2 regions of the Stenotrophomonas maltophilia group sp. vghtpe118 genome follow, and region 2 is predicted to be linked to the other one. Evidence: predicted binding sites of a transcription regulator. Region 2 holds the regulator's gene; the other holds the start of a gene.
The links. Region 2 encodes FliA, which starts transcription of late flagellar genes. Its sites were predicted from a motif close to TAAAGTTTNNCNNNCNNNGGCCGATAA; they were not measured.

Region 1 (14,925 bases), 1.8 Mb from region 2:
AGGATTTCATCGACAACTGCCAGGTCTGGCTGGGCCCGTTCGCGGCCGACGGCACGGTGTCGCTGGCCGGGCGCTGGGCCATCCTCGGTGCGGCTGAAGCCCTTTCAGAGGGTGTGGCTGCCGGCGCGCTGGACAAGGCCGGTGCCGTGGCCGAGCTGCAGCGGCTGATCGTGGCGACGGTCAAGCGGCGCTGAGCCGCACGAGCGGTCAGCCGCCGGCCAGGGCGGCGAATCCCGCGGCCAACTGGTCGCGCACCAGTGCGTCGCGCGCGTCGCGGCTTGCAGAGCCCAACACCACGGTGATCAGCCGTACCGGCTGGTCCCGCCCGGGTACTGGCCGGCACGCGGTGGCGGCCAGGCAGAAGCCTGCGGCCTGGGTGTAGCCGGTCTTCAAGCCGTCCACGCCGTCTTCGCCGAGCAGGGCGTTCTGGTTGCTGCGGTTGAAGCTGCCATGGGCGAACGCGCGCTGCGCGGTGATCGCCAGGATCTGCGGATGATCGTTCAACAGGCGGGCGGCCAGCACCGCCATGTCGCGCGCGCTGGAGACATGGTGCGGTGTGGTGATGCCGGACACGCTGGCAAACCAGGTGCTGCGCAGCCCGAGCTGGCGTGCGTGCCGGTTCATGCGTTCCAGGAATGCGGCCTGCGATCCGTCCAGGTGGCGCGCGATCGCCAATGCAGCGTCATTGCCGGACACCACCATCAACCCTTCCAGCAGGCGCGCCAGGGTGATTGTCTCGCCGGGCGCCAGGCCCATGCGCGTTTCATCATCGGCCACGGCATGCACATCGTCGGCGGCGATGGTGACCGGGTCGTCCCACGAGCGTCCGTTCTCTTCGACGCACGCATAGGCGGCGTAGGCGGTCATCAGCTTGGTCAGCGATGCCGGTTGCCGCGCGGTTTCAGCGTTGTGCTGGTGAATCACCGCAGAGGTTGCCGCTTCCAGGGTGATGGATGAAATCGGTAGGGGGGCGGGCGCAGCAGACGGCATGGCGGGCGGAGATGGCAGCGACAGTCAGCAAGAATAGTTCGTGCCGGCTGCACGAAGCCGCACTGCCGGTGCGCTGCAGCGTGCACGGTAGCGCCCGGTTGCGCCCGGGCTGAGGTGGAGGCAGCCTGCGCACATGCAATCGGATATCCGCATCGATGGTCGTGTCTTTACCTACGTCTTCCCGTGTGCGTGGGAGGACTACGCGAAGATCGGCTTTTCACGTGATCCGCTCGGACGCATCAGCGCATTGCATCGGCGCTGGTTCGAGTTCTTCGACCTCGATGCCGGTGCGCTGGTGGAAGCGGAGGGCGAGCGTGATGCACGTGATCTGGAGCTGCAGCTGCGTTCGCCGTTCAAGGCGCACCGCGCACCGGCACCGATGACGATCCAGCACAAGGCTGGGGGTCGTACTGAATGGGTACGTGGTGCCAACCAGGCCTTGTCGCTCGCAATTGCTGCGTTGGGTGAACAAGGCTATCGCTGTTACCCGCTGAAGGCGTGGCTGCAGGTGGCGATGCGCCTGCGCATGGACCGGCTGCACGACTGGGCTGTGGTGCAGCTTCCGGAAGAGGAAGGACTGCGGATTTCCGGTGGCCCCGGCGAGGGCGTGCTGCGTGACACGCTCGACGGTTGCCGGGCACTGGATATCGATCCAATGCCCTGGCTGCCTGAATACGTCCAACGCTGGTACACAGGTTGAGCCGCGTTCAACGGGTCCCCGGCTGCTGAACCGGCGCGGCCGGTTGCGCCGCGCACGCAGGGGAGTCGGTGGACGGACTGGCCAGCTGGCGTGCCAGCTCGGCGTTGGCCACATGGCCGTGCAGGAACAACAGGCTGCCGAAGATGTTCATGAGCGTGCCTCCACTTGAGTGGATTGCACGATACGGGCAGCATGGGCGGGCAAAAAGCGACATTTCCGCAAGCATGCCTTGAGAGGAATTCAAGCCTGATGTCCCGTCCGCCCCTTCATGCCCTGCAGGGTTTCGTGGCCGCCGCGCGGCTGGGCAACCTGTCACGGGCAGCGGCATCGATGAACCTGACCGTCAGTGCGCTCAGCCATCAGATGCGCCAGCTGGAAGAGCGGCTCGGGCAGCCACTGCTGGTCCGCCAACCGCGTGGCGTCGCCCTCACCCTGGAGGGGCAGCGCCTGCTCGACCAGGTCGGCCCGCATCTGGATGCGATCAACGAAGCCTTCCAGCCCTATGCGGCCCGCGCCGAGCACGTGCTGACGATCAGTGCGGTGCCGTCGATGGCGTCGGCGTGGCTGGTGCCGCGCCTGGGGCATTTCGTGGCTGAGCACCCACAGATCGAGATCAACCTGCAGTCGAGTGAGCGCCTGATTGATTTCGAGCGGCAGCGCCAGTTCGACGCCGCGCTGCGGCTGGGCAGCGGGCAGTGGCCGGGCCTGGTGGTTGAGCCGCTGTTCGACGAGTGGCTGCTGCCAATGGCGAGCCCGGCGCTGATCGAACGCATGGGAGGGATCGACCGGGTGCCACTGAACCAGTGGCCACTGCTGGGGGACCCCGATGGCGCGTGGGGGGCCTGGTTCGCGTTGAGCGGGCAGACCCCGCCGTCGCGCTTCGTAGCGGTGCTGGATGATTCGGAGGCACACCACCGTGCGGCGCTGGACGGGGTGGGCGTGGCGCTGGGGCGGGTGACGCGGGCGCGCTTGTTGCTGGATTCCGGCCAACTGGTTGCGCTGTCCAACCTGCGCCTGAAAACCGCCTGGCCGCATTGGCTGGTCTACCCGCAGCGTTCGGCCCGCCACCGCGGCTTTCTTGCCTTCCGCGACTGGCTGCACGCGCAGGCTGCCGAACACGTGCGGCACATGGCGGACGCTACACTCATCGCACCAGCGTGACCGCCTGCCCGGCGCGCGCGAATGCCTCCTCCAGCAGCGAGCCGGCCTTGATCGCCTCCACTTCTTCGAACAGCGCCTGCAGCGCGTCGGCGGGGCGGGATGCCGGCGCCGCCACCGCCTGCTGGATCGCGGTGAAACGGTCAGCCAGCACGCGGTGGCCGGGATGCGCCCGCGCCCATGCTTGCAGCGGCTGGCGCACGCCGGCGGCGGCATCCAGGCGCTGCAGATCGAACAGGGTGATCGCAGCCGCCGACGTCTCGGCCCGTTCGATCGTGGCGTGGCGCAGTTCGCGGCTGAGAAACAGATCGTAGGCTGCACCGCGGCCCACCGCGATGCGCAGCCCCTCGCGGTCGAGGTCGGTCACCTGCTGCGCGGGACTGTCCTCGCGCACCAGATAGGTGCCTTCGATCTCCACGTACGGAGCACTGAAGGCGATGCGGTCGGCACGTGCCGGATCGATGGCCAGGAAGGCCAGATCCCAGCCGTCTTCGCCTGCCGCAGCGACCACCGAGGCTGCGGCATCGTGACAGGTGAAGCGTGCCTGCACACCCAGGCGCTGCGCCAATATCGCGGCCAGCTCCACCGACGGTCCGCGCGGCGAGTGCGCATCGCCCTGCGCCAGCACCGGGTTGCCCAGGTTGATCGCCACGCGCAGGAAGCCCTGCGGTGCCAGCGCACTTTGGTGATCGGCCAGGGACATGCAGGACTCCGCGAGGAAAGGGGCACCCAGCATGCCAGCGCTGCCCTGCAAGGAGTGTCATGCTGCACGACTGCAGGATGGCCTACCTTCCGTTTGCCGACGAGGCCGCAGGTGTGGGCATGGACTTGGAGGTGAGCCTGGAGCGTGGCCGAGATCTGCGAAAGTGAAGGCAACCGGATTGCGTTGCAGGCGCGCACGGTTCCGTAGAGCCGAGCCCATGCTCGGCTGCTGTTGACCCAGCCGCCCAAGCTCAGCCGGGCATGGGCTCGGCTCTACAAGGTCGCGGCGCGTGAGCGCTGCAGCCAGTCGTTGATCGCCGGATCGAGCCGCGGGTCTTCGGGCAACTGCATGCCGAAGCGTTGCTGCAGCACGTCGCGCACGTCGGCAACATCGTGCAGCGGACGCTTGTCCGGTGCCTGGCCGGGGCGGTACTCGGTGTAGTTGCCGCTGCCGATGGTGCGTCGCCAGTCCGGCCCGGTCAGCGACGCGCGCAGTTGGCCAGGGAAGCTGGAGTCGGGATGGGTGCACACGTACCAGTTGCCCACCACGTTGTCGATCGGTGCGGGCACGTGCAGGTCGAAACGGTACATCGCCCGCCAGCCGTCACCGGATTCGGCGTACAGCACGAAATCCCCCTCGCCAGGCAGCCGCTGCAGCAGATAGCGTTCGTGCGGCGTGGCCTGCGGCTGCGGATCATGCAGCCGCAGCGGCACGGTCGGGGTCAGGCTGCCGAAACCGGCATCCACCAGCCAGTCATCGCCGTCCACCTGCACGCGCAGCAGCAGGTGGGTCCGTGCGGTCAGTTCGCCGTCCTGGGCAGCCAGCAGCACGCGCGCGGTCAATGGCTGCGCATCGAAGCCCAGCGCCTGCAGCAGCGACAGCAGGCCCCCATTGAGTTCGAAGCAGTACCCGCCACGGCGCTCGTCCAGCAGCTTGCGCTGCACGCTGTCCAGGTCGATCGGTACCGCATCGCGCAGCAGGCAGCTGAGGGTCTCGAACGGCAGCACTGCGTTGTGGCGCTGCTGCAGCAGGGTCAGGCCGGCCAGCGTCCGCGGTGGCGGTGCATCCAGCTGCAGGCGCTGCAGGTAGCGGGGGACATCGAGCGTCGTCATGGCGGCACCGGGCGGGGAGGAACGTCCACTGTGCTCCCCCAACCGGGGTTGAGGTCAAGCGCGGCGGCGCGGCATAGCGTCAATTGATGCCGGCTTGAGAGAGGAGGGGCTCTGGTTTTTTGCCTCGGGGATTGGGATCAAAAGAAACTCATTACGCTCGTTAGGCTGGATAACTTTCCCAATTGCATCGTAGCTCTGCAGAGGGAACAGGGATACGCGCGTTGTGAAAGCGCCAAGTACTGCGACCGGAACCCCCAGAACGATTCCCGCCCAAGAGCCATGCATGGCGGAAAGCAGGCCTTCAACCCAAAGCATGCTGCCGAACAGATAGAAGATCATGCCAGTAGCACCGGCAGCGTATCGCCAGCGGCGCTCTCGCTTGGGCATGTGAAATTCAATGCTGGTGCCATCCATGCTGCGCCGTGCCAGTGTACTTATGCCCCTGATATGGCGCCATTTGATGCTTGGCGAGTAGCAGCGCATGAGGCTGAAGTAGGCCCGGCGCTCCTCGCGCCCGACCAGGAGGCCATAGCGCCCTCGAAATGCCTCCTGCAATGTGGACTCCTTTACCCAGCTTGCTTCCAGATCATCCTCTGAATGATCCGCGATCTTCAGCAAGTACTCGCGATCCCGATGCTTTGACTCTCTCCAGCGGTGGAAGCTGTCCATAGGAGGTCCGAAGAACCAGCGCACGATGGTTGCGAGGACCACTATGACAGTACCGATCCCGACAGGGATGCCAAGCGTCTGAATCTGACTCAGTACCGTGCTGATGAGCATGGCTGCAGTTGCTCCGAGGTAATTGTGTGAAACGTAGTTCTATCAGTCGGGATTCTCAGGAGATGAGAAATGGAGATGTTCTCTGTCATCGCATCGTCGCTTGTTGCCGGTACAAGAAGCGAGATCGGATCCGCGAGGAAGAAGATTGGACCTAAAGTTTCTTCGCATACGGCCGATACAGGTGCGTCCCTCTACCTGGAGCCTGTCATGTCGGCCGTTGTCCCCCACCTCCGGTCCCTGCGCACGCAGCTTGCGGCGCTGCGCCCGGCGTCCTCCGGCCTGCTGCTGTGGCTGCAACCGCATCGGCTGAGCGTAGCCAACAAGCTCAAGGCGACCTTGTGGGTCTGTGGCCTGGGACTGGTCGCAATCGCAGCCGTCTACGCCTGGACCGGGCATGCCAGCACGCAGGCTGCGCGCAGCCAGGCCAGCTACCAGCGCGGCAGTGACCTCGCCGCGCGCCTGGCCACGCGGGTGGCCGAAGCGCGCCGCCTGCAGATCCAGTATGCACGCAGTTTCGATGATGCCGACCGCGCGCAGCTGCTTGCCACGCAAAAGGCGCTGCAGGACGATCTGCGGGCGCTGCGCACGATGCCGATGGATGCAGGCCGGCGCAAGGCCCTGCAGGCGCTGACCGAAGCTGCAGGCGCGTTCTCGCAGGGTGTTGCCGCCCTGTTCGAACGGGTCGACGAGATGGGCCGTGGTGAGGCCGGCCTCGCCGCGCAGCTGCAACAGGCTGCAGACACGCTGCAGGGGCAGGTGGATGCGCAGCAGCGGGATGCGCTGGCGTTGTCCCTGCAGAAGATGCGGCGGCAGGAGGCACTGCTGCTGCTCGACGGTGATTCCACCCACGCCGACCGCGCCAGCGAAGAAAAGCTGCCGTTCGATCTCGCGCTGGCGGGCCTGCCCGCGGATGCGCAGGGCACCCTGCGCACCGGAATGGAGGCGTATCAGACCGCATTGCTGGGGTATACCGCTGCCCGTGTCGGCCTGGATGTGGAAGCGCAGTCGCTGCTGGATACCGCTGCGGGCGTAGCGCCTGCGCTGGCCGCATTCCAGCAGGCACAAGCCGCGGCACTGGCCCGTGCCCAGGCCCGCCAGCAGGCTGGTGCGCGCACGATGAGCGTGCTGTTTGCATTGACCGTGCTGCTGGTCGCCGGTGTGCTGATCACCAGCCTCGTGCTGGTGCTGCGTGCAGTGCGCCAGCCGATCCAGGACACCCTGCACTTCGCCAGCGACATCGCCGACGACCGCCTGGACACCACCCTGCGCGTCTACAACGCCAACGACGAGATCGGCCAGCTGGCGCAGCGCCTGGTCGACATGCAGCAGCGCCTGCGCGCGCGTATCGAGACCGAGCGTGCCGTGGCGCGCGGCAACACCCGGGTGCGCCAGGCATTGGACAGTGCGCAGACCGGTTTGATGGTGATCGATGCGGAAGGGCAGGTCGCCTACGCCAACCCGGCACTGCTGCAGCTGCTTGACCTGCGGAACGAAGCGCTGGTGGGCAGCGACGCGGTACGCCTGCATCCGGCGTTGGCCAGCCTGGCCGGCGTGCGCCAGCGCGAAGAGCGCGAGATCGGCCATGCTGGCACGCGTTACCAGCTGATTGCCAACCCCGTCATCGATGAAGGGCAATTCCTCGGCGTAGCGGTGGAATGGCGCAGTCGTGCGCTGGAGACCCTGCTGGAAACCGAGGTCGCTGCGCTGGTCGATGCTGCAGCACACGGCGACCTGCACGGTCGCATCGCGCTGGAGGGCAAGCAGGGCTTCGTGCGCACGTTGTCGACCAGCATCAACCGCCTGCTGGCGACGTTTGAAACCAACCTCGGCGACCTGCAGGCATTGCTGGCCGCGCTGGCCCGTGGTGACCTCAGTGTGCGCATGGAGGGTGAGCTGCAGGGCGTGTTCGCGCGCATGCGCGATGATGCCAACGCGACGGTCGCTCAGCTGGGCCGCATCGTCACCCGCATCCAGCACGCCACCTCCAGTATCGATACCGGCGTTGGCGAGATCGTTGCCGGTCATCAAGATCTGTCACAGCGCACCGAGCAGCAGGCCGCGAACCTGGAAGAGACCGCCGCTTCCATGCACGAACTGACCGATACGGTCGGTCGCAATGCTGATGCCGCAGGCCGTGCCGACGCGCTGGTCAAGGGTGCGGCTGCGGTGGCGCAGCGCGGCGGCGAGGCTGTCGGTCAGGTGGTGGCGACCATGCAGGGCATCAGCGAGGCATCACGCCGCATCGGCGACATCACCCAGCTGATCGACGGCATCGCCTTCCAGACCAACATCCTGGCGCTGAATGCTGCGGTGGAAGCGGCGCGTGCCGGTGAGCAGGGCCGCAGTTTCGCCGTGGTGGCCGCGGAAGTGCGCCTGCTTGCACAACGCAGCGCAGAGGCGGCCAAGCAGATCAAGGGCCTGATCGAGGATTCGGTGGCGCGTGTGGGACAGGGCAACCAGCAGGCCGAACAGGCCGGCATCACGATGGGCGAGATCGTCGGCAGCGTGCAGCAGCTGGCCGAGCTGCTGGCGGGTATCCGCAGTGCGTCGCAGGACCAGCATGCCGGCATCGCACAGGTGAACCAGACCATCGTGCAGATGGAAGCCAGTACCCAACGCAACGCCAGCCTGGTGGAAGAGGCCGGTGCCTCCACGGCGCAGATGCAGGTCCAGGTGCGTGCCCTGGCCGACGCGGTGGGCGCGTTCCGGTTGCAGTCGATGCCGCAGGCGCGCGCCGCGGCGGCCTGGTCAGCCGAGCGTAGGCTCGGCGCTACATCGGCTGCAGGAACACTGTAGAGCCGAGCCCATGCTCGGCTCACACCAGCGTTCGGCGGCAGGAATCAATACACGTCGCGGCGGTAGCGCCCGTTTTCCAGCAGCGTTTCCACCGCTTCATCACCCAGCGCGGTTCGCAGCACCTGGTCCACGCCCTCGGCCATGCCCTGCAACGACCCACAGACATGGATCACCGCACCGCGCTGTATCCAGTCGCGCAGCGTTCCGGTGGCCGCCTGCAGGCGATCCTGCACATAACCGCCGTCGCCATCGCGCGAGAACGCCAGGTCCACCCGGGCGAGATGGCCATCGGCCTGCCACGCTTCGATCTCGTCGGCGAACAGGAAATCGTGTGCACGCTGGCGTTCGCCGAACAACAGCCAGTGCCCGTGTTCGCCTGCACGGGCGGCTTCGCGCAACAGGCTGCGCAGGCCGGCGATGCCGGTGCCGTTGCCGATCAGCACCATCGGCGCGCCAATGACACGATGGAAACCGGGGTTGCGATGCACGCGGGCGACGATGCCGGCACCGATCGGCGCATGCAACGACAGCCAGCCCGAGCCCAGCCCGGCTCGACCGGAGGCGTCATGCACCAGCCGCACCACCAGCTCCACCACGCCATCATCCGTGCAGGAGGCGATCGAATACTCGCGGCTGGGCAGCAGCGGCAGCCCGGCCAGCCACAGGCAGGCATCCTGCACCGCCAGCGCAGCATCGGCCTCGGGCAGCTCGCGTTCACTGGCCAGCGCCAGCAGCGTGCGCGGATGGCCATCGACCAGCAGGGGCTGCAGCGGATCCAGCCCATGCGCCTTCAACACGGCACCGGCGTGCTGGGCATTGTGGCGGGGCGCGATGTGCAGGATGTCACCCGCCTGCCACTGCACGTCGGCCGGTGCGGCAAGACGGATACGCCAGATGGCTCCGCCGACGCTGCCAGGGTTGAGGCGGTCGCGGCCGAGCAGGCGCCACTCATGCATCTGCGTAGCCGCAGGCAGCACGCTGTCATCGGTGACGATGCCGGTGAGCGCACCCAGCTCCTGCTGCCACCGGCGCAGCGCCGGGACCGAGGCGGCATCGACGTCGACGCGCTCGAACAGTGCACGCGCGCCGTTTCCGATCAACCAGCCATCGACCCGGCGGCCGAAGCCGCAGTAGTGCGGGTACTGGCGGTCACCCAGCGCGAGCAGGCCGAACTGCAGGCCCGAAAGGTCCAGCGCTTGTGCAAGCAACTGCCGCGCTGCGCGCCGGGCGGCATCGGGCGGCTCGCCGTCGCCGAAGGTGCTCAGCACGAACAGCGCGCTCGATGCACGCAGCAGGAGCGCGGCATCGATGCGCGCCAGCGGCAGCACCTGCACCGCATGGCCGGCCGCCTGCAGCTGGGCCGCCGCGCGCCACGCCAGCTGTTCGCCCAGTCCGCTCTGGCTGGCATGCACCACCAGCCACGCTGCGTTGCCGGCGTCGCTGGCCGGCATCGGTAGCGCCTGGCGCAGCCCGCGCGCGGCACGCTGGCTGCGGCGGCGGTCCAGGTACAGCATCCAGCCGGTGATGAAGAACAGGCTCATGCCCAGGCTGCTGAGCATCACCACCACGCGCCCGGGTACACCGAAGTAGCTGCCCGAATGCAGCGCGAACACGCTGGTGGCCAGCTGTCCGCCCGCGCCCTGGCGTGCGTACGGGCGGGCATCGAGAACCGCACCGCTGGCCGGATCGAGCTGCAGCAGGTCATGCGCACGATCGTGGTGGCCGCCGCGCTGCGACGGATCACCGGCCATCACCCGCACGTTCAGCGCCTGCCCGGGCTTCTCCGGCAGGCGCAGGTCAATGAAGCCGGCGCGCACGCCCGGCAGCGCGTACAGCGTGGCTTCAATGCGGTGCAGGTCCAGCGACGCATCGGTGGCAACCTGGTGCTTGGCCGCCGGTGGGACGCCCAGCAGCGTGCTGGCCGCACTGCGATACCCGTCGAACGACCACCACAGGCCGGTCAGCGCACTCATCAGGTAGATCAGCAGCACCCAGGTGCCGACTACCGAGTGCAGGCTCCACAGGAAGCCGCGCCCGCTGCGTTTCCACTCCACTGCCAGCCAGCTGCGCCAGTGCCACCAGCGTCGTGGCCAGCGCAGGTAGAGGCCGGACAGGGTGAAGAACAGCAGGGCGATGGCACAGCTGCCGGTGATCCACTTGCCGCGTTCGCCCGCGGCAAGGTGGCGATGCAGGTCCTCGACGAAGTCGAAGAACGCCTGGCCGCGCAGGGCGCTGAAGCGCTCACCGCTGTACGGGTCGAAGTACACCCAGTGGTCCTTGCCGCCGGCAAAGCGCGCGACCGACGGCCGCTGTCCGGTGGCATCGATACGCAGGCGTTGCAGGGGGCGTTCGCTGCCGGCCTGGAGCAGCGGCACCAGTTCACTGAGTGCAAGGGGATGCTGTCCGTCGGCATGGTGCTCGGCGATCTCGGCAAAGCCGGGATTGGCGGCGCGCAGCAGCTCGTCCTCGAAGGACAGCACGGCGCCGCTGAGGCCCATCACGGCCAGGACGGCACCGGCGGTAATGCCCAGCAGCCAATGCAGTTGGAACAGGACGTTCTTGAACATCGAAGGAGAGGGGCCCGGGAGGCTGCCGCCCGCATCCTGCGCAACAGCAAATGAGAATTAGTCGCGTAATTCTCCGTGGCGCCCCGGCTGCGGTCAAGCTGGAGGTACCGGCCGGGCGGCACCCGGCACCCGCGGTAGTGCCGGCCGCTGGCCGGCAACCTCAGAAGCAACAGCCGAAGCAACAGCGGGTTTCCTGTGAGGAGGCGGGGGGGGGCGGTTGCGGGGGACGGCGCAAGTACGTCCCTGTAGCCTTGGTCACGGCATCCATGCCGCGGACACCCCCTCAACCGGAGCCACCCCGCCTTCGACAGTTTCCTGCGATCTGTCGGAACGGCGTTCTGCTTTGGTGGGTGCCGACCGTTGGTCGGCACGGGGTCTGATTCCGTTCTGAATATCGATATCTGACAGATGTGTCGACCAAGGTCGACACCTACCAACAGCCGCGAAGATCTGTCAGAGGTGGGGCGGTGTCGGAGTGCGGGGTGTCAGCCGCATGGGCCCGAGGCATGCCTCGGGCGGGTTGGGCAGGACGCCCAACCCCGGTCTTGACGTGTGCGCAGGACAGCGCACACGAGCAAGCGGCTGCCAAGCTTACGGGGACGTACATGCAGCGTCCCCCCACTCCGACATCGCCCCGCCAACCCGCGGAATGCCCGCTTTGGCTGTTGGCGTTGCACTGAGCCGGGTGCAGGGCTGCAAGCCCTGCAAAAAACACCCTCACTTCACCCAGCTGTCGATCTCGCCGTGGGCGAACGGTCCCAGCTTCGCTTTTACCATTCGCCCCTGCGCATCGAACAACACGCTGTAGGGCAGCAGGCCTTGCGCGTTGCCGAGCTGCACGCTGGCATCGCGCGGGCCCGGTGTCTCGATCACGATCGGGTAGTCCACCGGCACCTGCTGCAGGAAACCGCGCACGTCGTCCGTCGTGTCCAGCGCCAGACCCAGCACCTGCACACCGTTGTCGCCCTGGGCATCGGCGAAGCGCGCCAGTTCGGGCATCTCTTCCACGCAGGGCGCACACCAGCTGGCCCAGACGTTGATCAGCAGCGGCCGGCCGGCAAAGCGATCGCGCAGGACCAATGGCTGTCCCGCCAGGTCCGGCAGTGTCAGCGCGGGCAACTGATCGCCCACCTGCAGCGTGGGCTTCATGGCCGTCGCCCTGGAAGCCGTCGCTGGCACGGCAGGTGATGATGGGCCGGGGGCCAGGCGGTGCCCGGCCCACAGGCCGAGGCCGGCGGCCAGCACCGCTGTCCACAGCAGCGCTGGCCGTTGCCACTTCATCGTGCGGTGCGCAGCAGCGCTTCCTCGACCACCGCCTGGGTCAGCAGGGTCGGCAGCACGGTCGGCGGCGCGCCGGGGCCGTACACCACGTACAGCGGTACGCCCACCGCCTTGTGCTCTTCCAGGAACGTGGTGATCTGCGGGTCGACGTTGGTGTAGTCACCGCGCATGTACACCGCATTGGTGCGCTTGAGCAGTTCCTTGAACTCCGGCCGTGACAGCACCGCACGTTCGTTGGCCTTGCAGCTCACGCACCAGTCGGCGGTCATGTTGACGAACACCACGCGGTTGTCGGCGCGCAGGCGGTCCAGCAGCTGCGGCGAATACTCGACCACGTTGTCGCTGGCGGCCTGTGCGGCCCTCGCCGGCGGTGCCAGCTGGGTCACGCCCCAGGCCGGAACCAGTGCACCGATCGCCAGCAGCACGCCGAGCAGGGTCCCCGCACGCGAGCCGGTCCAGCGGTTGCGTTCAAACAGCCACAGGCCGAACGCGAACAGCAGCAGGCCACCCAGCACCAGCGCCATGCCGTCCACGCCGCGCTGCTTGCCCAGCACCCACAGCAGCCACAGCGCAGTGGCGTACATCGGGAAGGCCAGCACGTGCTTGAGCGTTTCCATCCACGGGCCGGGCTTGGGCAGGCGGCGTGCCAGCGCTGGCACGAAGCCGATCAGCAGGAACGGCAGCGCCAGGCCCAGGCCGAGGAACAGGAACACGGTCATCGCCTTCAGCGGCGGGGCAATGAAGGCGTAGGCGATCGCACCGCCCATGAACGGGCCGACGCAGGCACTGCCGACCACGCAGGCCAGCGCACCGGTGAAGAAGTCACCGGCCGGGCCGCTGCGGCTGGCCAGCGACTGGCCAAGGTTGCCGATGCCGCCGCCGAGGGTGAACACGCCGGACAGGCTCAGGCCCACCGCGAACATGATGTAGGCCAGTGCCGCCACCACGCCCGGGTGCTGCAACTGGAAGCCGATGCCGACGGCGTTGCCGATCGCGCGCAGGCTGACCATCAATGCGCCGATCACGGCGAACGCGACCAGCACGCCCAACGTGTACCAGAGCGCGTGGCTGCGGGCGCGCTGCGGGCTTTCGCCGCTCTGCGCCAGGCTCAGCACCTTCAGCGACAGGATCGGCAGCACGCAGGGCATCAGGTTCAGCACCAGTCCACCGGCCAGCGCCAGCAGCAGCACCCAGACGAACGAACGGTCCGGGTTCGGGGTGGTCGCCGGCGGACGCGTGCGAAGCGCATTGTCACCACGCGCGTCGGTGGCGAACGCGTTGCCTGCGCCCTGGCCGCCCGTGGCGGCGGGAGTGGCGTTGCCGTCGTTGGGTACGGTCGGCAGCAGGCGCAGCGGTACGCCATTGGCGGATTCACGCGGCGCACCGGCAGCGTGCAGCGCATTGACGGCTTCCTCGCGCACTGGCGCCTGGCCGGTGCCGGCGGTGAGCTTGCCGGCCGGAATCGACAGCTTCACCCGACGGGTCATCGGCGGGTAGCAGATACCATCGGTCTGGCAGCCCTGGAAGGTCACCACCAGGGTGCTGTCGACCGCATCAGTAACAGTGCGGCGCAGCGGCAGCGGCACTTCCACCTGGTTGAAGTACACCGAGACATCGCCGAAGTGCTCGTCGCGATGCGACTGCGCGGCCGGCCAGCGCGGCTTGTCGGCGAGCACGCCGGCGCTGCCTTCCAGCTTCAGCGAAGTGCGGTCGCGGTACAGGTAGTAGCCGGGTGCCGGGCTGAAGCGCAGCAGCAGGGTGTTGCCGTCGCTGGCGATGGCATCGAAGCCGAACGCCTGTTCCGACGGCAGCGGCAGCGCCTGGCTGTTGTTGGCCGCGCCCGGCAGGCGCAGGCCACCGCTGTTGCCGGCACCGGCCAGCGGGTTGTTGAACGGACTGGCGGCACCGGTACGCGCGGCAGGCACCGCGGCCGCCGCACCGGCACCCGGCAGGGTGACCTGCACCACGCGCTTCTGCGGCGGGTAGCAGACGCCGGCATCGGCGCAGCCCTGGTAGCGGACTTCCAGGCTGATGGTGCCGGCGGCGTCCGTCGGCGTGCCGGGCAGGGTGGCCTGCAGGCGCTCCCGATAGGTTTCGACCTCGCCGAAGAAATCATCGTGGTGCCTGTCACCCTTGGGCATCTGCAGCGTGCCGGCATTGAATGCCGGATCCGCCTTGACGCTGGTGCGGTGGCGATACAGGTAGTAGCCCGGTGCGATCTTGAACTGCAGTTGCACCTGGCCCCGTTCGGGGGCCGTGGCGGTCAGCGCGAACGCCTGGTCCACCGGCAGCAGGTCCTTCTCATCCAGGGCCAAGGCGGGCAGCGAGAGCCACAACAGGGCGCACAAGGCAGCGCCACGCGCAAACAGAGTCTTCAATCAGTGTCCTCCCGGGTCTGTGCCCGGATCCAGTCCAGATACGCCGGCAGGCCGGCCCGGGTTTCGACCGCGATGCACTCCGGGAGTTCATACGGATGCAGTTCGACGATCCGGGCGATTGCGTCATCGATGCGGCTCGCGGTGGTCTTTACCAGCAGCTGCAGCTCGGCATCGGTGGTCACCTCGCCCTGCCAGCGGTAGGTGGACTGCGCGCCATCAAGGCGGGTCACGCACGCGGCCAGGCGCTCGCCGACCAGCGCGTGCGCAATGCGCTCTGCACTGGCCCGGTCCGGGCAGGTGGTCAACAGCAGCAGGACGGGATCGACGATCGGCATGACCGCCGAGTATAGGGCCGCCGCCGGGTCAGGGCCCGGCGGCGGCAGTGGACCGCTGCGTTGCGCGGTCAGTTGGCCAGCTGGCAGGTGGCTGGCTTGGCCGAGGTGAACAGGGCCGGGGTCGC
Region 2 (14,925 bases):
TCGGTGGTCAGCATCAGCAGCGGGGTGAACTTGTAGTCCGGCAGCTGGCGCAGTTCGCGGATCAGCGCGATGCCGTCCATGTTCGGCATGTTGACGTCGGTCACCACCGCATTGAAGCGCTGGCCCTTGGCGCGACCGAGCGCGACCGCGCCGTCTTCAGCTTCTTCGACGGCAAAACCGGCCGAGGTGAGGGCGAAGGACACCATCTGGCGCATCGACGCCGAATCGTCCACCACCAAGATACGTGCGCTCATGCAGCGTTCTCCACAGATTTCAGGTTGTCATGGGTTACGTCCAGGCCCAGGGCCTGGGTGACGCCCAGCAGGCGCGCGGCGTCACTGAAGGTTGCAGTGCAACCGTGGAAGCCGGTGCCCAGGCCTGCCTCGCGGCGGGCCTGCACGAACGCACACAGCACCTGCACGGCGGCCGTGTGGATGCGGGCGACCTGGCTGGCATCCAGGGTCAGCTCGCCAGCCTGCTCCACGAGGGGGGCGAGGCGGTTCTTGAGCTCGGTAGTGCTCTCGATGCCGAGATCCCCACCCAGTTCGACAGTGCTCATCGTTGCTCCGGACAAACGGTTCCGTGATCCATAACGGCACCCCGGTGGGGTTCTTTAGAAGAATCGACGCGGTACGTCGATGCGGTCGCTGTCCAAAAGGGGACGGAGGGGATCAAGTCGCAAGCGAGCTGGCTCTACTGCAGTCCCCTCGGCAACGGTGACCGCGCAGTGGGGACGTAAGGTGTTGATCCAACGGATCAACTCCTTGCGTCCCCGACAGGCACCGCTTCGGTGCAAAGCACCGAGCCACTTGCGACTTAATCCCCTCCGTCCCCTTTTTCTTGGCGGCTCAGCTCAACAGCCGGGTGGCGTCGAGCAGGATCATCGGCCGCTGGCTGACCCGGGCCACGCCGCGGAACAGGTCGTTTGAGATCTGGCAGATGCGCGCGGTATCGGGCGGTTCGATCTGCGAATCGGTGAGGTTGGCGACATCTTCGACCGCTGACACGCGCAGGCCGATGGTCTCGCCGTCCTCCTCCAGGACCACGATGCGGGTCTGCGCGTCGTCCTCGGCGGCGGCCGCGCCCAAGTGCAGGCCCAGGTCCATCACCGGGACCACCTGGCCGCGCAGGTTCATGATGCCGAGCATGGCCGCTGCAGTGCCACGCAGCGGCAGCAGGGGCACCGGCAGCACCACTTCCTGCACCTTCAGCAGTTCCAGCGCATAGGCCTGGGTGCCGCAGCGAAGGCGCAGCCAGCGCGAAGTGCGTTCGCCGGCGCGTCGGTTCTGCGGGTGCGGGCTGCGGGCCGGTTGGTGGGCCTGCGCCTGCAGCTCCTGCCAGGTGCCGGGACGGTTGCCTGCCGGGGCATCGACGGCGACGCGCGGCGGCGGAGTGGCGGTGCGCGCCGCCGGGGCCGGAGCTGCAGGTGCAACCGTGGGGGCGACCGGTGCTGCGACCACGGCGGGCGGTGGCGTGGCTACGTCTTCGCCACCCGCGGCCGCCTCGAACGCGGCCTGCAGGCCGGGGCTGTCGGTGTGGGCGAGGCGATGGCTGTCCGCCGGATCGGTTTCGTAGATCACCTCGTCCGGCAGGTCGTCCCAGGTAGGTTCCGGACCGGCGTTTGCAACGACGGCGGGTGCCGGCGCGGTTTCGTGGATGACCTCCTCAGGCAGGTCATCCCAGGTCGGCTCGCGTCCGGAAACCGCTTCTCCCGCCGGACCCGGCCCAGCGCTAGCGGAGGCGGCAGCGCTCTCGAAGGCCGCTTCCAGCACCGCGTCGTCCGGGCTTGGTGCGGCGGCGACGGATTCTGTTTCGTAGATCACCTCGGCGGGCAGGTCATCCCAGGTGGGTTCGCGCGTGGGTGGTGCGGCGCTCTCGAAGGCGGCTTCCAGCGCAGCGCTGTCCCCGCTGGGCGTGGCGGCGATGGTTTCGGTTTCGTAGATCACGTCGGCCGGCAGGTCGTCCCAGGTCGGTTCGCGTTCGGCGACTGCTTCGATCGCCGGGCCTGGCCCGGCGCCTGCGGGCGGCAGAACGGCAGGCGGCGGCGCGACCATCGCCTCCCCCAGCAGTTCGTCCAGGTAGTCGTCGAGGATGCCGGTACTGTTCATGCGGCCTGCTCCAGGGCGCGGGCATCCTCGCCGAGGATCCAGTTCAAGGCGCGCCGGTAGGCGGCCAGGCCACGGCCCGGGTAGTCCTCGCCAGCGCTCGGCAGGGTCAGCCCGGCGGCGTTGCTGATGCGGGTATCGATCGGAATGGCGTCTTCCCACACGCGGTTGCCGTGGCGATCCTGCATGGTGCGCAGCGATTCGTTGCCGGCGCGGGTGCGGCGGTCGAACAGGGTCGGCAGGATCGAGATCGGCAGCGGGCGGCGGCGCGAACGCTCGACCATCTCGCCGGTGCGGACCATGCCATCCAGGCCGTGCAGTGCCAGGGGCTCGGCCTGGGTCGGGATGATCAGGCGATCGGCGGCAGCCAGTGCGTTGATCATCAGCAGGCCGAGGGTGGGTGCGCAGTCCAGCAGGATGTAGTCGTGCTGGCCCTGGTGGCGCGCCAGCGCGTTCTGCAGGGCCAGGCCGAGGCCGGGCTGGTTGGCGCTGCGGCGTTCCAGCGTGGCCAGCGCCGACTGTGCGCAGACGTAGTCCAGGCCATGGATGTTGCTGGCATGGCAGAGGCCGGACAGGTCCGCTGGCGGTGTGCCGAACAGCTCCAGCACGCCGGCCGGCGGCGGGTCCACCGGCACGCCGAAGGCGCGGCTGAGCGAGGCATGCGGATCGAGGTCGATCAGCAGCACGCGATGGCCGAGTGCGGCCAGGCCGCGGCCGAGGGCGAGGGTGGTGGTGGTCTTGCCGACTCCGCCCTTCTGGTTGGCGACTGCCCAGATGCGCATCGGATTACTCCTTCATTGCCGGGGGAACGGCGGCGCCGACGCGGCTGCCAGCCGGCACCGGCGGCAACTTCACCGGTGCGATGGGGGAGGTGGGGGCGCTGGCCGGAGTTGCGGCGGCCTGTTCGGTGACGGTGCTGTCGGTGGCGCCGGTGGCTGCGTTCAGGCGCTGGCCGAGCGGATCCACCGAGTGCGACGTGTCGGCCAGGATGATGACCATCACCCGGCGGTTGCGGTTGCGGCCCTGCGCGCTGTCGTTCTCTTCGCGCGGGCGGAACTGGCCATAGCCGACCATCGCCAGCCGCGACGGCTGCACGCCCTGGTCGGCGAACAGGTGCACCACGCTGGCGGCGCGCCCGGCCGACAGTTCCCAGTTCGACGGGAAAGTGGCGGTGGCGATGGGCACGTTGTCGGTGTGGCCTTCCACGCGCACGCTGTTGGGCACGTCGCGCAGCACCTCGGCCAGGCTGGCCAGGGTCTGCCGCGCATGCACGTCCAGCGCGGCCGAGCCGGTGGGGAACAGGATGTCGCTGTTGATCTCGACTTCGATCCACAGTTCGGTGCGGCGCACGCTGATCATGCCGCGGTCGATCAGCGGTGCGAGCGCGGCGGTGAGGCGGTCGGCGATGCTGTTGAGCTGTCGCTCGGCACGGGCGATCTGCTCCTGGTTGTGCACTGACACCGGCATGCGCATCTGCGAGGCCATCGACGGCAGCAGGGTCGGGTCGTGCGAGGGCGCCGGCGCGGAGGGACCGATCTTGGTGCCGGACTTGATCACCGAGGGGCTGTCCCAGCCGCCGCCCTGCACCTGCTTGTTGCCCACCTGCACCGGGTTGATGGTGCGCGGTGCGCCACCGAAGGCATCGGTCAGCGCGTCGGCCATGATCCGGTACTTGCCCTCGTTCACCGAGGAGATCGCATACATGACCACGAAGAAGGCGAGCAGCAGCGTCATCAGGTCGGCATAGGGGATCGCCCATGCTTCGTGGTTGGCGTGCTCTTCGTGGTGCTTGCGGCGGGCCATGTCAGTGCAGGAAGCCGGAGAGGTTGGTTTCGATGTTGCGCGGGTTCTCGCCCTGGGCGATCGAGATCAGGCCTTCGATGACCATCTCGCGGTCGCGCGTGTTGTGCGAGATCACACTCTTGAGCTTGGCGGCGATCGGCAGGAACAGCAGGTTGGCCGAAGCGATGCCGTAGATGGTGGCGGTGAACGCGGCGGCGATGCCGTGGCCGAGCTTGCTCGGGTCGGCCAGGTTCTTCATCACTGCGATCAGGCCCAGCACGGCACCGATGATGCCCAGCGTCGGTGCATAGATGCCCATTGCTTCGAACACCTTGGCGCCGGCCTGGTCCTGGTGCTCCTGGCTGCCCAGTTCGATTTCCAGCATGTGCCGCATCGATTCGGGCTCGACGCCGTCCACCAGCAGCTGCAGGCCCTTGCGCAGGAACGGGTCCTGCTGTGCTTCCACCTGCGATTCCAGGCCCAGCAGGCCCTGGCGGCGGGCGATGTTGCTCCACTCGACGATCTGCTGGATCAGCTCGCGGCGGTCGCTGTGCGGTGGACGCACGACCCAGCGCACGATGCTGAACGCATGCTTGAACACCGCCGGCGAGGTGTGCAGCAGGATCGCAGCGACGGTGCCGACGATGACGATCACGAACGCCGCAGGCGACCACAGCGACGCCAGGCCGGCGCCCTTGAGGATGCTGCCGCCGACCAGCGAGGCCAGGGCGAGAAAGAGTCCAATGAGGCTGAGTCTATCCATGGATCCGGTATCGGCTTGTATGAATGGGACTTGAGACACCGGTAGATCGCGTAACGACGGTAGTCACAGTTTTCGGGGCGCCGGGACTGGCCCGGCGGGCGTCAGCGCAGGCCGTCCACATCCAGGATCAGCGCCATGCGACCATCGCCGATCAGGGTTGCACCGGCGTAACCGCGCAGGCCGCGCAGGGCCTTCGGCAATGGCTTGATGACCACTTCCTCGCGCCCGCGGACCTGGTCCACGACCAGGCCGAAGCGCGCTTCGCCGGCCTGCAGCACCACGATGGTCAGCAGGGTCGAGGCGGCCGGCGTCACATCCAGCCACTGGCGCAGATCGACCAGTGGCAGCGTGTGCGAACGGCGGTCGAGCACGGCGCGGCCATCGAACCAGCCCAGCGAGGTGCGCGGCGCGTGCAGCACTTCCATCACGCGCGCCAGCGGCAGCGCATAGACATCCTCGCCGGCCTGCACCAGCAGGGTCGGCAGGATCGCCAGGGTGAGCGGCACGCGGATCAGGAAGCGGCTGCCACGGCCCAGCTCGGACTGGATCTGGATCTGGCCACTCAGTTCGCGGATGCGCGACTGCACCACATCCATGCCAACGCCACGGCCGGAGATATCCGTGACCTGCTGCTTGGTCGAGAAGCCGGGCAGGAACACCAGGTGCAGGCACTCCTCGCTGCTCAGCCGCGCGGCAGCTTCCGGATCGATCAGGCCCTTCTCACGCGCCTTCGCGCGCAGCTTCTCCGGATCGATGCCGGCACCGTCGTCCTGCACTTCAATGCTGACGTAGTCGCCTTCCTGCTGGGCCGACAGGCGTACATGGCCCATCCGCGGCTTGCCCTGTGCTTCGCGCAGGTCGGGCATTTCCACGCCATGGTCGATGGCGTTGCGGACCAGGTGCACCAGCGGGTCGGCCAGCGCTTCGACCAGGTTGCGGTCGAGCTCGGTCTCGGCACCGATCAGCTCCAGGTCCACTTCCTTCTTCAGCGAGCGGGCAACGTCTCGGGCGACCTTGGGGAAGCGCGAGAAGACCTTGCCCACCGGCTGCATGCGGGTACGCATCACCGCCGACTGCAGGCGCGCGGTGGCGATGTCCAGGGTCGACACGGCGCGGTCCAGTTCCTCGTCGCGCAGGCGCGCACGCAGGGTCTTGAGCCGGTTGCGCGACAGCACCAGTTCGCCGATCAGATTGACGATCGCGTCCAGGCGCTTGGTGTCCACGCGCACGGTATGTTCGGCTTCGGCCAGCGGCTTGGCGGCCGGCTTGGTCGCCGCTGCAGTTGCCGGTGCGGCCGGTGCGGCCAGTGGGCGTGGTGCCGCGATCGGTGCGGGCGCTACCGCAGCGATGGGCTTGGCGCCGGGTGCGGCGCCACCGTGCAGCTGGTCGAGCAGGGCTTCGAACTCGTCTTCGCTGATCAGGCCGTCGTCAGCCTTCTTTGCCGGCGCGACTGCAGTCGGTGCGTTGCCGCCGTGCAGCTGGTCGAGCAGGGCCTCGAACTCGTCGTCGGTGATCAGGTCGCTGCCACCCGCAGCGGGAGCTGCTGCGGCGGCGGGTGCAGCCACGGCACCGCCATGCATGTCGAACTGGGCGATCAGCTCCGGCGGCGCATAGCCCGGCTCGGTGCCGGAGGAAACTGCATCCAGCATCGCTTGCAGGTAGTCCAGCGATTGCTGGGCGGCATCGAAGTGATGGGCCTGCAGTACGGCCTGGCCCGCGCGCGCGATGCCCAGCGCTTCTTCGGCGGCGTGGCACAACTCGACCATGGCGGTGACGCCGAGGAAGCCGGCGCCGCCCTTGAGCGTGTGGTAGCCCCGGAACACCGCGTTGAGCTGCTCGGTGTCCTGTGGTGCCTGCTCCAGCGACACCAGCTGTTCGCCCAGGCGATCCAGGATTTCCTGCGCCTCGATGATGAAATCGGCAGTGATGTCGTCGGATACCGCGCTCATGCTTACAGCCCCAGGTCCGACAGCAGGTCGTCGGCGTCGTTCTGCGAGACCGCGTGGCGGTCCAGTCCCTTCAGTGCCGGCCCGGCCAGTTCCGGATCGGTGCGATGCTGTTCCGGCGGCAGGCCGAGCGCGCCGAAGCCCTCGTGCACGCGGCGGACGATGCCGACCACGCGACGGATGATCTGCCCGGTCAGGTCCTGGTAGCTCTGGGTCAGGGCGATCTCGGTGAGGTTGTGGCGGATGCGCTCGAGCTGTGCATCCTGGCCGGGCTGCAGGCCTTCGGCGCGCAGCTGTTCGGTCAGGCTGCGGCATTCCTCGGCCAGGTCCAGGGTGCGGTGCGTCGCCTGTTCGGTCATCGCCACCACGTGGTCCAGGCGTGCGCAGGCATCGTCCAGTTCGCCGGCCTCGCTGGGCACGGTCGGCAGTTCACCCAGGGCCTGCCCGAGCTCGCGGGCCAGCCGCGAGAGGCCGCTCATCATCGGCTGCGTGCGCAGCGCGACCAGTCCGTCGATGCGTTGCCGCCAGGCGGTTTCGTCACCGGACTCCAGTGCGTCCAGTGCTTCCTGCAGGCGCAGGGCGAGGGCATTCTTGTCGACCGTGGTGTCCATCAGGCGCTGGCCGCCAGGCGTTCGAAGATCTTGCCGAGCTTCTCTTCCAGCGTCTGCGCGGTGAACGGCTTGATGATGTAGCCGTTCACCCCGTTCTGGGCCGCTTCGATGATCTGCTCGCGCTTGGCTTCGGCGGTGACCATCAGCACCGGCAGGGTCTTCAGCTTGGCGTCGGCACGGATCGCCTTGAGCAGCTCGATGCCGGTCATGACCGGCATGTTCCAGTCGGTGACCACGAAATCGAACGGCTGGCTCTGCAGCAGCGACAGCGCGGCATGCCCGTCCTCGGCTTCGGCGGTGTTGGTGAAGCCCAGATCGCCCAGCAGGTTCTTGACGATGCGACGCATGGTCGAGAAGTCGTCCACGATCAGGATGCGCATGTTCTTGTTCAAAGCAGAGTTCCTTTGTTGTTCATTCCGGGCGGCCGGGGGCAGCTGCCTCGGGGATGTTCATTCTTCGAGGCCGGCGTCGACGGCCTCGAATACCTTCAGCCGGCCGCGCAGGCGCAGCACCGCCTGGCCGTGGATCTGGCAGACCCGCGACTCGCTCACGCCGAGCACCGCGCCGATCTCCTTCAGATTGAGTTCCTGCTCGTAGTAGAGCGAGAGCACCAGCTGTTCGCGCTCGGGCAGATGGCCGATGGCCTTGCCCAGCTCGCGGCCGAACTCGCTGCGCTCCAGCACCTGCTGCGGGGTCGGGCCACCCTGGGCGACCGTGTCCAGCTCGCCCTGGTCCTCGATGCGCGACTCCAGGCTCAGCACCTGGCCACGCGCAGCGTCTTCCATCAGGCGCAGGTACTCGGGCAGTGGCATCTCCATCGCGGCGGCCACTTCGGTGGCGCTGGCGGCGCGGCCGCTGCTCTGTTCCAGGCGGCGGATGGTGGCCGCAGCATCGCGTGCACGGCGGTGCACCGAGCGCGGCACCCAGTCGCCACGGCGGATCTCGTCGATCATCGAGCCACGGATACGGATCGAGGCATAGGTCTCGAACGAGGCGCCCTGGTCGGCGTCGTAGCTGCGCGAAGCCTCGATCAGGCCCATCATGCCCGCCTGGATCAGGTCGTCGACTTCGACGCTGGCCGGCAGGCGCGCGGCCAGATGGTGGGCGATGCGCCGCACCAGGTCCGAGTGCTGGGCGATGACGTCGTTGGCCGCCGAGCGCTGGACTTCCCTGTACTGGGCCGCGCCTTTCATGCCGCCACCCCGCGCTGCTTGAGGATGCGTTCGAGGAAGAACTCGACGCCGCCGCGTGGTTCGGTGGGCGCCTGCCAGCGGGCCGTGCGGCGCGCGATCTCGGTGATGGCCAGTGCGGACGGGCTGGACGGGTAGGCCTTCACCACCGGCTGCTGGCGCTGCACCGACAGGCGCAGCCAGTCATCCTGCGGCACGCAGCCCAGATAGTTCAGCGAGACATCGGCGAGGAACTTCTCGCAGACGCGGGTCAGCTTCTCGTACAGTACGCGGCCCTCGTTGGGGTCGCGCACCATGTTGGCCACCACCTGGACGCGGTCCACGCCACGTTCGCGCGAGAGCACCTTGATCAGCGCGTAGGCGTCGGTGATTGAAGCCGGCTCGTCACAGACCACCACCACGGTGTCCTGCGCGGCCTGGCAGAAGGTCAGCACGCCGTCGGTGATGCCTGCGGCGGTGTCCACCACCATGATGTCCAGCTCGCGTTCCAGCTCGGAGAACACGTTGACCAGGCCGACGTGCTCGGCCGGGGCCAGCTCGGCCATGTGCCGGCGGCCGGACGCGGCCGGGACCACCAGCACGCCGTTCGGGCCTTCGACGATGACGTCGTCCAGCGAGCAGCGGCCGGCAACCAGGTCGGCCAGCGTATAGGTGGGGTTCAAGCCCAGGATCACGTCGATGTTGGCCAGGCCGAGGTCGGCGTCCAGCAGCAGCGTGCGCTTGCCCATGCCGGCCAGCGCCACGGCCAGGTTGGCCGACACGTTGGTCTTGCCCACGCCGCCCTTGCCGCCGGTCACGGCGATGGTGCGCACAGGGCCGAGCGGCTCGCTGCGGGTGGCCGACAGCGGGAAGGTCTTGGTCAGCTTGGCGTACTCACGCGACGGCATGGTTCAACTCCGGGTTGCAGGGCATATCGGCCGCTCGGCGCAAATCTTCAAGGCGAAGTACGAGATTGGCCGCACTGGCCCGGTGCAGGTCGTCCGGAACGTCCTGGCCGTCGGTCACCCAGGTGATCGGCAGGGCGTGGTCCACGGCCACCGACAGGGCGTTGCCGAAGCGGCCGGTTTCGTCCAGCTTGCTCAGCACAAGGCCCTGCAGGTTGGCGGCACCGAAGCGGCGGACCACCTCGTCCATGTCGCCGAAGCTGGTGTTGGCCGGCAGCACCAGCAGGGTGCGCACCTGGCGCGCGGCGCGCAGCCACTGCAGCTGGGCGGCCAGCGCGCGGTCGCGCGGGCCCAGTCCGGCGGTGTCGATCAGTACCAGCTTGTAGTCCTTCAGGCGTTCCAGCAGCTGGTCCAGGTCGGTGCCGCTGTTGGCCTCGTGCACGGCGATGCCGAGCTGCCGGCCGTAGCCATACAGCTGCTCGCGGGCGCCGATGCGGGTGGTGTCGGTGGTGACCAGAGCCACGTCACGCGGCGCGTGCTTCTCGGCGAACCGCGAGGCCAGCTTGGCGATGGTGGTGGTCTTGCCGGCGCCGGTCGGGCCCACCAGCGCGATCACGCCGCCTTCCTCCAGCGGGTCGACCGGGGCAATCGGCAGCTTGCGCGAGATCAGCCCCAGCATCAGGCCGCGGCCTCGGTGCGCCTCGGTCTCCAGCGGAATCTGCATGGCGACGTCGCGGGCCAGGCCAGCATCGAAGCCGTACTCGTCCATCAGGTCCAGCGCGGTGGCGCGCACCGGGCAGCCGCGCAGGCGCTCGTCGGTGAAGCGGTTCATTTCGCGCTCGATCACCTGGCGCATGCCGGCCACTTCCTGGCGCAGCTGGCGGATCTCGGCGTCGTCCTGGGCGACCACGGTCAGGACCGGGGCTGGGGCGAGCGTCGGCGTCGGCGCGGCTTCGACGGTGGCATCGGCCAACGCCGGTTCGCTGACGGCGACCTCCGGCTGCGTTTCGGACAGGGTTGCGGTCGGCAGCGGTGGCGGCTGCACCGCCGGCGCCACGCTTTCGTGATGCGCCTCGTGCGGCGGATCGATCTGGAAACGGGCGCGGTTGGCCGGCGCGACGAGGGCCGGTGCCGGCGCCGGAGCAACGATGGCCTCGGCGAACGGGGCGAAGATCTGGTCCGGCAGTGCCGGTTCATTGACGGCGGCGCGTGCCAGGGTGGCGGCGAAGCCGGTGCTGCCGCGGGTTGGCACGATCTCGTCGGCGCTATCGAGGGTGCGGCCGGTAGCGCCCACTGCTGCACGGGCGAGGGCGGCCACCGCCGAGGTGGTGGCGGCAACCGGTTCCGGTGCCGGGGTGCTGCTGCGGCGGCGGGTGACGGCGGCGATCACCGCGTCGGCGGCGGTGCGCGGCTTGGGTGCCGGCGGCGGTGCGACGTCGCGGCGCGAGGCTTCCAGCGCACGCTGCACCGCGCTCTCGTCGTAGTTGGCGGCGGCGACGATCTCGATGCCTTCCTCGATCCGGCGGTTGGACAGGATCACGGCGTCAGGACCATGCTCCTTGCGCACCAGGTTCATGGCCGAGCGCATGTCGGCGGCGACGAATCGTTTGATTTTCATGCTGTGGTCACGAGGCGAAGACGGCGGGGTGGCGGTCGGGGAACTCGGGTGGTCGGTGGTCTGCACGGTGCGGGTTCCCCTTGGTGTCTGTCTGTTGCGTTGGTTCGAAAGTGGTGTCTGTTTTCTGGCGCATCGGCGGGCGGCGTCAGCTGATCGTTCCGACCAGCTTCAGGCGCTTGTCCTCCGGCACTTCGCTGTAGGCCAGGACCGACAGCGACGGAACGCTGTGGCGGACCAGGCGGGCCAGCGCGGCGCGCACCGGGCCAGGTACCAGCACGACCGCGGGCTCGTTGCGGGCTTCCTGCTTGCTGACACATTCGGCCAGGCTCTGGTGCAGTCGCTCAGCGAGTCCGGGTTCCAGCGCGGCGCCGTTGCCCTGCGTGGACTCCTGCAAGACACGTTCCAATTGCGGGTTGAGGGTGAACACCGGCAGCTCCGCCGACATTCCGGCGATCTCCTGCACGATGAAGCGGCCCAGTGCGGTGCGCACCGCGGCGGTCAGCACGGCCGGGTCCTGGCTGCTGGGCGCATGTTCGACCAGTGCCTCGGCGATCTTGCGCAGCTGGCGGATCGGAATGCGCTCGACCAGCAGGTTCTGCAGCACGCGCACCACCGCCGACAGCGGCAGCGCCTTCGGCGTCAGATCTTCGACGAGCTTGGGTGCGCTCTTGGCCAGGTTGGCCAGCAGGTGCTGCACTTCCTCATGGCCGAGCAGCTCGGGTGCGTGTTCGCGGATCAGGTGCGACAGATGGGTGGCGACCACGGTGGCCGGGTCGACCACCGTGTAGCCCAGCGTTTCGGCCTGGGCGCGCTGATGCGGCTGGATCCAGGTGGCATCCAGGCCGAACGCGGGATCCTTGCCGGCAATGCCCTCCAGTGCGCCGAGCGCGCTGCCCGGATCCAGGGCCAGCTCGCGGTCGGGGTGGATCTCGGCGGTGGCCACCGGCACGCCATGCACCAGCACGCGGTAGCCGTTGGCCGGCAGTTCCAGGTTGTCGCGGATGTGCACCGAGGGAATCAGGAAGCCGACATCCTGGGTCAGCTTGCGGCGCACGCCCTTGATGCGCGCCATCAGTTCGCCGCCCTGGTTGCTGTCCACCAGCGGAATCAGCCGGTAGCCGACCTCCAGGCCCAGCGGATCGACCGGGCGCAGCTCGTCCCAGCTCAGTTCGGCGGTCGGTGCCGGCGCGGCGGGGCGGCCCAGCGCAGTGAGCGCGGCAGCATCGGTGCCACTGCCTGTTGCATCGGCAGCCGGTGCCTTGGTCTTGCGATACAGCTTCCAGGCGATGAAGCCAAGGATCGCGGCCAGCGTCAGGAAAGCGACGTTGGGCATGCCCGGCACCAGGCCAACGACGCCGATGATGCCGGCGGTGATCGCCAGCGCGCGGTACTGGCCGAACACCTGCCCGGTCATGGCCTGGGCCATGTCCTGCGAGCGCGAGGCGCGGGTGACCAGCATCGCCACCGCGCTGGACACCAGCAGTGCCGGCAGCTGCGCCACCAGGCCGTCACCGATGGAGAGCAGGGTGTAGGTGGCAGCGGCGTCGCCGAACGGCATGCCATGCTGCAGCACGCCCACGGCCAGGCCGCCGAGCATGTTGATGAACAGGATCAGGATGCCGGCGATGGCGTCGCCGCGGATGAACTTGCTGGCACCGTCCATTGCACCGTAGAAGTCGGCTTCCTCGCGGACTTCCTCGCGGCGCAGCTTGGCTTCCTCGCGCGTCAGCAAACCGGCGTTGAGGTCGGCGTCGATCGCCATCTGCTTGCCGGGCATCGCGTCCAGGATGAAGCGCGCGGTCACTTCCGAGACGCGGCCGGCGCCCTTGGTGATGACCACGAAATTGATGATGGTCAGGATCGCGAACACCACGATGCCGACCGCATAGTTGCCGCCGATCACGAATTCACCGAAGGCGGCGATGACCTTGCCCGCAGCGTCGTGGCCGTTCTGGCCGTTGAGCAGGATCACGCGGGTGGAGGCCACGTTCAGCGCCAGCCGCAGCATGGTCGTGATCAACAGCACGATCGGGAAGATGGTGAAGTCCAGCGGGCGCTTCACGTAGACCACCGCCAGCAGCACCATCAGCGAGATGGCGATGTTGAAGGTGAACAGCGCATCAAGGACTGGCGCGGCCAGCGGCACCACGACCATGGCCAGCAGGGCCAGCACGATCAGCGGCGCGCCAAGGCCCTGGCGGATCATTTCCAGGGCACGGCGGGTGTTGAATCCGGTGGCGGGCTGGGCGCTCACGGGCGGCCTCCCTTGCCGAATTCATCCACCTGGATGTGCGGGGCGTCCGGCATCGGGCCAGTGCGCCAGGCGCGCAGCTGGTAGACGTAGGACAGAACCTGGGCGACGGCCGAATACAGTCTCACGGGGATTTCCTTTCCGAGTTGGCCTTCCCGATACAAGGCGCGTGCCAAAGGCGGGGCAGAGACGATCGCGACCTTGTTGCCGTCGGCCACTTCACGGATGCGCAGGGCGGTCTCGTCCACGCCCAGTGCGACCACGGTGGGGGCGTTCATGGCGCCGCCTTCGTACTTCAGGGCCACCGCGTAATGGGTGGGATTGACCACCACCACGTCGGCGGTGGGTACCGCTTCCATCATCCGGCGGTTGGCCATCTGCTGCTGCAGCTGGCGGATGCGGCCCTTCACCTCGGGGCTGCCTTCGCTTTCCTTCATTTCCCGGCGCAGTTCTTCACGGGTCATCTTCAGCTTGCGCATCCAGTTCCAGCGCTGGTACGGGGCATCGATGGCGGCCAGCACCAGCATGGCGCCGGCGGTGGCCAGCAGCAGGCGCAGGGTGAAGCCGAGGCCGTCGGTGATGGCGGTCTCCAGCGGGTGGTGGATCAGCCCGCGCAGGGTGTCGAAGCCGGACCACACCACCATCCCGGCAGCGACACCGACGAAGGCCACGCGCAGCAGCGACTTGGTGAACTCGGCAAGCGCCTCGGGGCCATACAGGCGCTTGAGCCCGCTCATCGGGTTCATGCGGTTGATGTCAGGCAGCAACGCCTTCTGCGACCAGCGCAGGCCGCCCATCACCAGCGGGGCGACGAAGCTGGCCAGCAGGCAGACCAGCACCAGCGGTGCGATCACCAGCATGAACTGCAACAGCAGGTCGCCGAAGTGGCCGAACAGTGCCTTCGGGTTCTGCCGCAGGCTCTGTTCCGGGCTGAGCGCCTGCTTCATCCAGGCCGTGGCGCCACGGCCGATCGAGCCGCTCATGGCCATCACCGCCAGCACACCGGCGCCGAACACGGCGGCGGTGCCCAGTTCGCGCGAGCGCGGCAGGTTGCCCTGTTCACGGGCGTCGCGCAGGCGTTTTTCGGTCGGTTGTTCGGTCTTTTCGCCGGCGGATTCGTTCTCGGACATCACGGGTACTGCGGCAGGGGTTGCCGGAGGGCGTGCAAGAACTGTTCCACGCATGGCGTGGATCAACCGACGACCCTTTTGTAGAGCCGGGCCCACGCTCGGCTGCGGTTGGGTCCAGGCGCGAAGCGCAGCCGAGCGTGGGCTCGGCTCTACAGGAGGGTGCCGCAGGAATCGTTCCGCGATGGCAGGTGGTCGCGCTGCCCGGCGCTATCCGGGCGGGTGTTGTTGCGGCGGGCTCTGCGCCAGCTCCATCCGCGGCCGCGGCAGGTCGTGCAGCTGCATGAAGCGCGCCGCGTCGACCGGGCGGCCGAGCAGGTACCCCTGCAGGAAGTCGCAGCCCAGGCGCTCCAGGTAGGCGCGCTGCGCGGCGGTTTCCACGCCCTCGGCGACGATGTCCATGTCCAGTGCATGGCCCAGCGCCACGATCGCCGAGACGATCACCACGTCCTCCGCACTGTGTTCCAGGTCACGCACGAACGCGTGGTCGATCTTGATCTCCGTGGCGGGCAGCCGCTTCAGGTACAGCAGGCTGGAATAGCCGGTTCCGAAATCGTCGATGGAGATGCCCACGCCCAGCGCCGACAGCGCCTGCAGCAGGCGAAGGCTGGCATCGGTATCGCGCATGACCGTGCTTTCGGTGATCTC

Region 1: the regulator FliA is predicted to act here: its motif matches at 5,596-5,622, upstream of ACUDTM_RS10525 (methyl-accepting chemotaxis protein).

What each region holds. Positions count from the first base shown of each region.
Region 1 is NZ_CP199672.1:2,293,497-2,308,421, reverse strand. Features, by position in the region: gene ACUDTM_RS10565 (TetR/AcrR family transcriptional regulator) at 1-194, shown strand, start outside; gene ACUDTM_RS10560 (D-alanyl-D-alanine carboxypeptidase family protein) at 208-990, opposite strand; gene ACUDTM_RS10555 (GIY-YIG nuclease family protein) at 1,124-1,690, shown strand; gene ACUDTM_RS10550 (hypothetical protein) at 1,698-1,841, opposite strand; gene ACUDTM_RS10545 (LysR substrate-binding domain-containing protein) at 1,940-2,851, shown strand; gene ACUDTM_RS10540 (ABC transporter substrate-binding protein) at 2,835-3,551, opposite strand; gene ACUDTM_RS10535 (arylamine N-acetyltransferase family protein) at 3,824-4,663, opposite strand; gene ACUDTM_RS10530 (hypothetical protein) at 4,718-5,443, opposite strand; gene ACUDTM_RS10525 (methyl-accepting chemotaxis protein) at 5,651-8,239, shown strand; gene ACUDTM_RS10520 (PepSY domain-containing protein) at 8,284-10,806, opposite strand; gene ACUDTM_RS10515 (TlpA family protein disulfide reductase) at 11,524-12,087, opposite strand; gene ACUDTM_RS10510 (protein-disulfide reductase DsbD family protein) at 12,084-14,465, opposite strand; gene cutA (divalent-cation tolerance protein CutA) at 14,462-14,800, opposite strand; gene ACUDTM_RS10500 (endonuclease) at 14,869-14,925, opposite strand, start outside.
Region 2 is NZ_CP199672.1:461,112-476,036, forward strand. Features, by position in the region: gene ACUDTM_RS02180 (response regulator) at 1-254, opposite strand, end outside; gene ACUDTM_RS02185 (STAS domain-containing protein) at 251-559, opposite strand; gene ACUDTM_RS02190 (chemotaxis protein CheW) at 849-2,108, opposite strand; gene ACUDTM_RS02195 (ParA family protein) at 2,105-2,887, opposite strand; gene motD (flagellar motor protein MotD) at 2,892-3,908, opposite strand; gene ACUDTM_RS02205 (flagellar motor protein) at 3,910-4,650, opposite strand; gene ACUDTM_RS02210 (chemotaxis protein CheA) at 4,752-6,599, opposite strand; gene ACUDTM_RS02215 (protein phosphatase CheZ) at 6,602-7,207, opposite strand; gene cheY (chemotaxis response regulator CheY) at 7,207-7,599, opposite strand; gene ACUDTM_RS02225 (RNA polymerase sigma factor FliA) at 7,657-8,400, opposite strand; gene ACUDTM_RS02230 (MinD/ParA family ATP-binding protein) at 8,397-9,284, opposite strand; gene flhF (flagellar biosynthesis protein FlhF) at 9,271-10,899, opposite strand; gene flhA (flagellar biosynthesis protein FlhA) at 11,045-13,105, opposite strand; gene flhB (flagellar biosynthesis protein FlhB) at 13,150-14,280, opposite strand; gene ACUDTM_RS02250 (putative bifunctional diguanylate cyclase/phosphodiesterase) at 14,488-14,925, opposite strand, start outside.